Regions from separate parts of the Arthrobacter sp. BG5 genome, predicted to be linked through region 2. Evidence: predicted binding sites of a transcription regulator. Region 2 holds the regulator's gene; the other holds the start of a gene.
The links. Region 2 encodes Rex, which represses fermentation and respiration genes when NADH is low (regulators of the CRP and FNR family bind a similar motif). Its sites were predicted from a motif close to CTTGTGAANNNNTTCACAAG; they were not measured.
Positions count from the first base shown of each region.

Region 1 (3,396 bases), 890 kb from region 2:
CGACCACTTTCCGCAGCGTGGTCTGCGCGATCTGGTTGATCGCGGCGGCCACGTTTTCGATCGCCACGACCGACTTCACGGCGTCGACCACCCGGTAGTAGGCCACCGCTGAGATATCCACGCTGACGTTGTCCTGGGTGATGATGCCCTGCGACTGGATCGGCATGGTCACGATCCGCAGGCTGACCAGCTGCAGCCGGTCGATCACGGGGATGATGAAGCGCAGGCCGGGCATCCGGACGCCGATCACCCGGCCCAGCCGGAACAGCACGCCCTGCTCATACTGGCGCACAATCCGGATCGACATCCGGGCCACAATGAGGAGCAGGGCCGCGATGAGCAGCCAAATGACGACGGCGGTGAAATCCATCCGAATCGCTTCCTTGCGTGGCGGGGTTGCTGGTTTCATTCTCCCACCGTCGGGCCAAAAAGGCGCCGGTGCCCCGGCTGCCGGGGGAGACCGTAGAATGGTCAGCGGATGGGTTGACCAGGCGGCCGCGCGTCACGCAAGTGGCTCGAGGAACGTCCGGGCTCCGCAGGGCAGGGTGGTGGGTAACGCCCACTCGGGGTAACCCGCAGGCCAGTGCCACAGAGAATAGACCGCCTGCCTCAGGGACGTGCTTGCACGTTCAGGGGAGCAGGTAAGGGTGAAACGGCGGTGTAAGAGACCACCAGCTTCCCGGGTGACCGGGGAGGCTAGGTAAACCCCACCCGGAGCAAGGCCAGACAGGACACGTTTGAGGGCTGCCCGCCCGAGTGTCCGGGTAGGCCGCTGCAGGGCGTCGGCAACGGCGTCCGTAGATGGATGGCCGCTACTCCCGCGCCGGCAACAGCGCGGGAACACAGAACCCGGCGTATCGGTCAACCCATCCACTCACACAAAAGGGGCCGGCACCGTGTGGTGCCAGCCCCCGCGTTTAAGACGTAGGTTTCGGATCAGGCCTTGGCCTTCCGCTTCACCCAGCCCCATGCCGCCGTCGCGACAAACAGGACCAGGCCGATGACGGCCAGCCACAGCAGGCCCTTCACGACGAAGCCGAGGATCGAAAGAATGAGCCAGATGACAAGTAGTGCAACGATGAGTCCCATCCGGACATCCTACGACATCGGGCGCCCTGGCCGCGTGTGAGTGATTTCACGCCGTCCCGGACCCCCGGGGACCGGCCCGCCGCTTTAGACTGGATAGCGAACGTAGATGTTCTGCCACCGGGTCTGCGTTCGCAGCCGGTGGCTTTTTCTTTGCGCTCCATGCAGGCGCCCGGGGTGGACCGAATCCCCGCCGCGTCCAGGTTCCGGAGATCCGCCGGGAACCGACTTCCGCATACGAGGACGTATGTGGTGGATTTTAGGAAGGTAGTTCTGTGAGCCAGACGTCAGATTCTTGTCTTGATACGTGGATGGGCCGGGAGGCGCTCGCCGAGGCCATGATCCCGGTGATCGGCCGGCTGTACCGCGAAAACAATGTGGTGACGTCAATCCACGGCCGGAGCCTGATCAACAAGTCCACCATGAACATCCTCAAGGCGCACCGCTTCGCCCGCCGGATGAGCAAGGAAGAGCTGCGCCTCGAAGAGACCGCACCCCTGCTGGACGCGCTCACCAAGCTGGATCTCGGCGCGGCGGCCATCGACATTGCCCGGCTGACAGAGAAGTACCGTGCAGAAGGCGAGGGCCTCAGCCTGGATGACTTCCTGCGCGAAGAACTGGCCGAAGTTGTCGGCAAGCGCGGCGGCGACGACCGCACCAGCACCGACGTCGTCCTCTACGGCTTCGGCCGCATCGGCCGGCTCCTGGCCCGCCTCCTGATCGAGAAGGCCGGCGGCGGCCACGGCCTGCGGCTGCGCGCGATCGTGGTGCGCCGCGGCTCGGACAACGACCTCACCAAACGCGCCAGCCTGCTGCGCCGCGACTCGGTGCACGGCTCCTTCGAAGGCACCATCAAGGTGGACCTCGAGAACGACACCATCACCGCCAACGGCGTCCAGATCCAGGTCATCTACTCGGACAACCCGGCCACGGTGGACTACACCGCCTACGGCATCCACGACGCCCTGGTCGTGGACAACACCGGCCGCTGGCGCGACGCCGAAGGCCTCTCCCAGCACCTGCAGAGCAAGGGTGTCTCCCGCGTGCTCCTGACCGCCCCGGGCAAGGGCGAGCTGAAGAACATCGTGCACGGCATCAACCACGCAAGCATCACGGACTCGGACAAGATCGTCTCCGCGGCATCCTGCACCACCAACGCCATCACGCCGGTCCTGAAGGCCATCAACGACCGCTACGGAGTCGTGCACGGCCACGTCGAGACGGTGCACTCCTTCACCAACGACCAGAACCTGATCGACAACTTCCACAAGGGTGACCGCCGCGGCCGCTCCGCCGCGTTGAACATGGTCATCACCGAAACCGGAGCCGCCAAGGCCGTCGCCAAGGCGCTGCCCGAGCTCCTCGGTAAACTGACCGGCAGCTCCATCCGCGTCCCCACCCCGGACGTGTCCCTGGCCATCCTGAACCTGAGCCTGGAAAACGGCACCACCAAGGACGAGGTCAACGATTACCTGCGGGAGATGTCGCTGCACTCGGAACTGCGCAAGCAGGTGGACTACATCGATTCGCCCGAGGTTGTCTCCACCGACTTCGTGGGTTCGCGCCGCGCAGGCATTGTCGACGGACTGGCCACCATCAGCAACGACAAAAACCTTGTCCTCTATGTCTGGTACGACAACGAATTCGGTTACAGCTGCCAGGTGGTCCGCGTGATGGAGGAAATGGCCGGCGTGAACCCGCCGTCGTTCCCGGCCAAGGACGCTGCCGCGACCCTCGAGGCTGCCGGGCTGCCGGTCGAGGTCGGGTAGCCCTTCACTGGCGACCTTTCCCGGCCGGGTCTCTGGAATCGGCCGGGAAAGGGCACCACAATGGAGCCATGGAACAGAACTCGGCTGTGGAGCACGAAACCACCCTGGAACATGCCCTCGACGTCGCCCGGCGGAACGCCAAGGAAGCCAAGCGCCTCCTCGACGACGCCCGCGCCAAACGCGAGGCCGGCGAGATCGACGACGCGCGGGTCAGCCAGCTGGAAGCGCTGCTGAATCTCGCCGAGGAGGACCTCCGTCGGGTCACCAAGGAGCAGTAACTGCACGACGCTGAGTGCACTTCACTCCAGCTGAATGCACGTCGCTGATCCGCCGGCAGCCGCGGACCCGGGTGCTTGACTTGTCCTGCACACTGTGGACAACCGCCCCGACGTCCGTGGGGCCGCCTAGGCTGGCGGGGTGCAGCAACCCCACCCATCCCCGGCGCTTCCGTGAGCATCACCTGGAGCGACTTCAGGCGGGCCCGACGCCGGTCCCGCCAAGCGTGGGCCCTGCTGGCCGCCGCGCTGCTTGCCCTCGCCGG
Region 1 covers NZ_CM155268.1:581,060-584,455, reverse strand. The annotation lists gene AC1MBE_RS02620 (slipin family protein) at 1-370, opposite strand, end outside; RNA gene rnpB (RNase P RNA component class A) at 480-873, shown strand; gene AC1MBE_RS02610 (hypothetical protein) at 937-1,089, opposite strand; gene AC1MBE_RS02605 (glyceraldehyde-3-phosphate dehydrogenase) at 1,362-2,855, shown strand; gene AC1MBE_RS02600 (hypothetical protein) at 2,924-3,133, shown strand; gene AC1MBE_RS02595 (HNH endonuclease family protein) at 3,305-3,396, shown strand, end outside.
Region 1: AC1MBE_RS02605 (glyceraldehyde-3-phosphate dehydrogenase) is a predicted target of Rex. The motif match lies at 1,123-1,142, and genes of this name have one in related genera.

Region 2 (3,396 bases):
CCGGGAAAGCGCAGCGGCTTCGGAAAGGGCAGCCCGGATCCGGGCTGCGCCCGCCCGAAAGCGCAGCGGAAAGCGGGACAGGCCCCGGGGGAGCGAGCTTAGACCGTGGGGCCGCGGAAGCGGGAGAAGCCCCGCCAGAGGCCGTAGATGGCTCCGCCGACGGTGGCGGCCTTCAGGCCAAGGGTGGCCGCCCGGCGTCCGGAGCGGAAGTCGTAGACCGGCCAGTTGTGTTCGCGGGCGTGGCGGCGCAACCGGGCATCGGGATTGATGGCCACCGGGTGGCCGACCATGCTGAGCAGCGGAATGTCATTGTGCGAGTCGCTGTAGGCCCAGCAGCGGTTCAGGTCCAGGCCTTGCGCCTCGGCGATGCCGCGGACGGCGACTGCCTTGGCCGGTCCGTGCAGGATATCGCCGACCAGCCGCCCGGTGTACGACCCGTCGTGGATCTCACCGACCGTGCCCAGGGCTCCGGTGAGGCCCAGCCGGGTGGAGATCACCGTGGCCACCTCGATCGGCGTCGCCGTCACCAGCCAGACCCGGCGGCCCACGCGGAGGTGCTGTTCGGCCAGCGCCTTGGTGCCCGGCCAGATCCGGGACTCGATCATCTCGTCGTAGACTTCCTCGCCGAGGGCTTCGATGTCCTGCACGGTGAAACCCGAGGCCAGGCTCAGGGCGGTGTCGCGGACGGCATGGACGTCGTCGATGTTTTCGCCGCGGAACACAAACATCAGCTGCTTCCAGGCGAAGCCCGCGGCCTGCGGAATGGTGAACGCCCCGCGCTGGTACATTTTCCGCGCCACATGGAACAGGCTGGCGCCGCGCATGAGGGTGTTGTCGACGTCGAAAAAGGCGGCCTCGCCGTCCTGCGATGACGCAGCCGGCCGCGTAGCCACCGCGACGTACTTCTCCTCGGGCATGCCACGAGTCTAGTCAATGCCGGCGGATCCCACGCGCAGTTGGGCCGCCGCCGCACCGCCGTCGGGCCCGGAACGCGGCCGCATCGACGCCGGGCCCGGCGCCGGGCTACCGTTGAACCATGGCCAAACCCGCGCTCCGCCCCGAGGTAGTTCTGATCACCAAGGCTGACTGCCACCTGTGCGCCGACGCGCGCGACGTGGTTGGACGGGTCACCGCCGGGCTGGGGCTCGAATGGTCCGAACAGTCCATCGACGACGACGCCGGCCTGCGCGAGCGCTACGCCGAGGAGATCCCGGTGCTACTGGTGGACGGGGTGCAGCGGGATTTCTGGCGGATCGACGAGGCCCGGCTGCTCCGTACCCTGCGACGTGCGCTCGACCAGCCTGCCTGAACGCCCCCGGGCCCGTCCGGCCGACGGGCCGCTGCCGGCCCCGGGCGGCTGGCGGGCGGCTGCTTTGTGGCCCGAACAGCCGGGGCTCTAGAGTGGAGGCACAACGCGACGCAATGGAGCAGATAGTGACTTCGCTATATTCCTCACCCGACGCCCTGCCCGGGGGAGCCGGACCTGCCGCCAAGCAGATCCCGCCCGCGGCCGTGGCCCGGCTGACGATATACCTGCGCGCGCTGACGACTCTGCTGGCGGAGGGCGTGGACCGGGTTTCCTCCGAATCGCTGGCCGAAGCCTCGGGGGTCAGCTCCTCCACGCTGCGCAAGGACCTCTCCTACGTGGGCTCCTATGGAACCCGCGGCGTGGGCTATGAGGTGCAGTACCTCAACCGCCACATCGCCGCCGCCCTGGGCCTGACCCACGACTGGAAAGTTGCCATCGTCGGCGCGGGCAACCTCGGCAAGGCCCTCGCCCGGTACGGGGGCTTCGAGTCCCGGGGCTTTGACATTGTGGCGATTTTCGACGCCGACCAGATGGTGGTGGGCAGCGAAGTGGGCTGGCTGCGGGTCAGCGACGCCGCGGACCTTGAAGCCGTGCTGCACCGCACCGGGGCCAACATGGTGGTTCTGGCCCTGCCCGCCGCGGTGGCGCAGAGCGTGTGCGACCGGGTCGTGGCAGCGGGAGTGCGCAGCATCCTGAGTTTTGCCCCGGTCATGCTGCAGGTGCCGCCCGGAGTCAACCTCCGCAAGGTGGACATGGCCACCGAACTGCAGATCCTCGCCTACCACGCACAAAGGGCGCAGGACCCGGAAGACGCCGACTGACTTCAGCCGGCGTCATCCGGCTCCCGCGCCCTCGGCCAGCGGCCTGAGTTAGCGGCCTGCGTTAGCGGCCGTAAGGGTTCTGCGCGTACGGGTTGGTGAACGGCTGCTGCTTCTGGAAGTAGGGGGAGACTGTCGGCAGGTACAGGATCACGATGCCGGCCACGCCCAGCACAACCGCCAGGGTGCCCAGGCTCAGCGGGAAGAGGCTGAGAAGGGACAAGGCGGCAAAGACCGTGCCCAGGATCCGTGCCCAGTTCTTGCCCTTGCGCACGTTCAACGCGACGAGGGCGTAAAGCCCGGCGCTGATAATCGCGAACACCACCACGGTCCCCACAATGACGCCCTTGATGTCTTCGAACCGGACGTCGGCGCCGCTGGCGGACATCTGCTGTTCGAACATGTCCCGCATGGCGGGGGAGTCCAGGGTTCCAATCGCCAGCAGCAGCGACAGAATCCATACGACGCCGGACGCCACCAGCAGCCAGAAGGCAAGGTCGAGCCGCGGCGGCCGGGTCCCGGCGCCACCGGTGGGGAGTTCCGACGGGTACTGCGCGTAGGGGGACTGTCCGTACGGGCTCTGGCTGAACTGACCCGGGGCCTGTCCGTAGGCCGGCGGCTGCTGGCCGTAGCCGGGAGCGTTCTGGCCGTACTGCGGAGCATTCTGGCCATACTGCGGGGCCGGCGGCTGCTGACCATAGCCGGGTGTCTGCTGGCCGTATTGCGGAGCGTTTTGACCGTACTGCGGGGCCGGCGGCTGCTGACCATAGCCGGGAGCGTTCTGGCCGTACTGCGGAGCCGGGTTGCCCGATTCGGGTCCGTCAGGGCTGGAAGGCTCGACTGGCGGGTTACTCATGGCGGTCCTTTGCATGTTGATGACGGGATGGGCTACCGGGACCAGTGTCTCAACCCCCTGCCCCCAGCATGGTTTAACTACACCGTACCCCGGGCCTGTGGCTGTGCGGGCCATTCCAGAAAGGTATTCTCGGCCCCACTTCGGGACCCGGCGGCCCCCGCATCGCACACTAAGGGCCCGGCCGGCGCCGGGGGCTCCCTTTTCGGGGCAGGGGCTCAAAAACGGCCCTTGAAAGCGTCGAACCAGGCCTGTGACTTGGGCAGCCACATCAGCATGGTCGCCACCAGGCTGATGAGGAAACCCGGCCAGCTTCCGCCACCGGCGACGCCGATGCTCAGCAATGCGAGGACCAGGCTGACTCCGGCAGCGATGGTGAGGGCGAACCGGGCCCATTCCCAGCCCTCCTTCATCTT
Region 2 covers NZ_CM155268.1:1,469,994-1,473,389, reverse strand. The annotation lists gene AC1MBE_RS06740 (HAD family hydrolase) at 99-917, opposite strand; gene AC1MBE_RS06735 (glutaredoxin family protein) at 1,037-1,309, shown strand; gene AC1MBE_RS06730 (redox-sensing transcriptional repressor Rex) at 1,435-2,130, shown strand; gene AC1MBE_RS06725 (hypothetical protein) at 2,192-2,983, opposite strand; gene AC1MBE_RS06720 (hypothetical protein) at 3,199-3,396, opposite strand, start outside.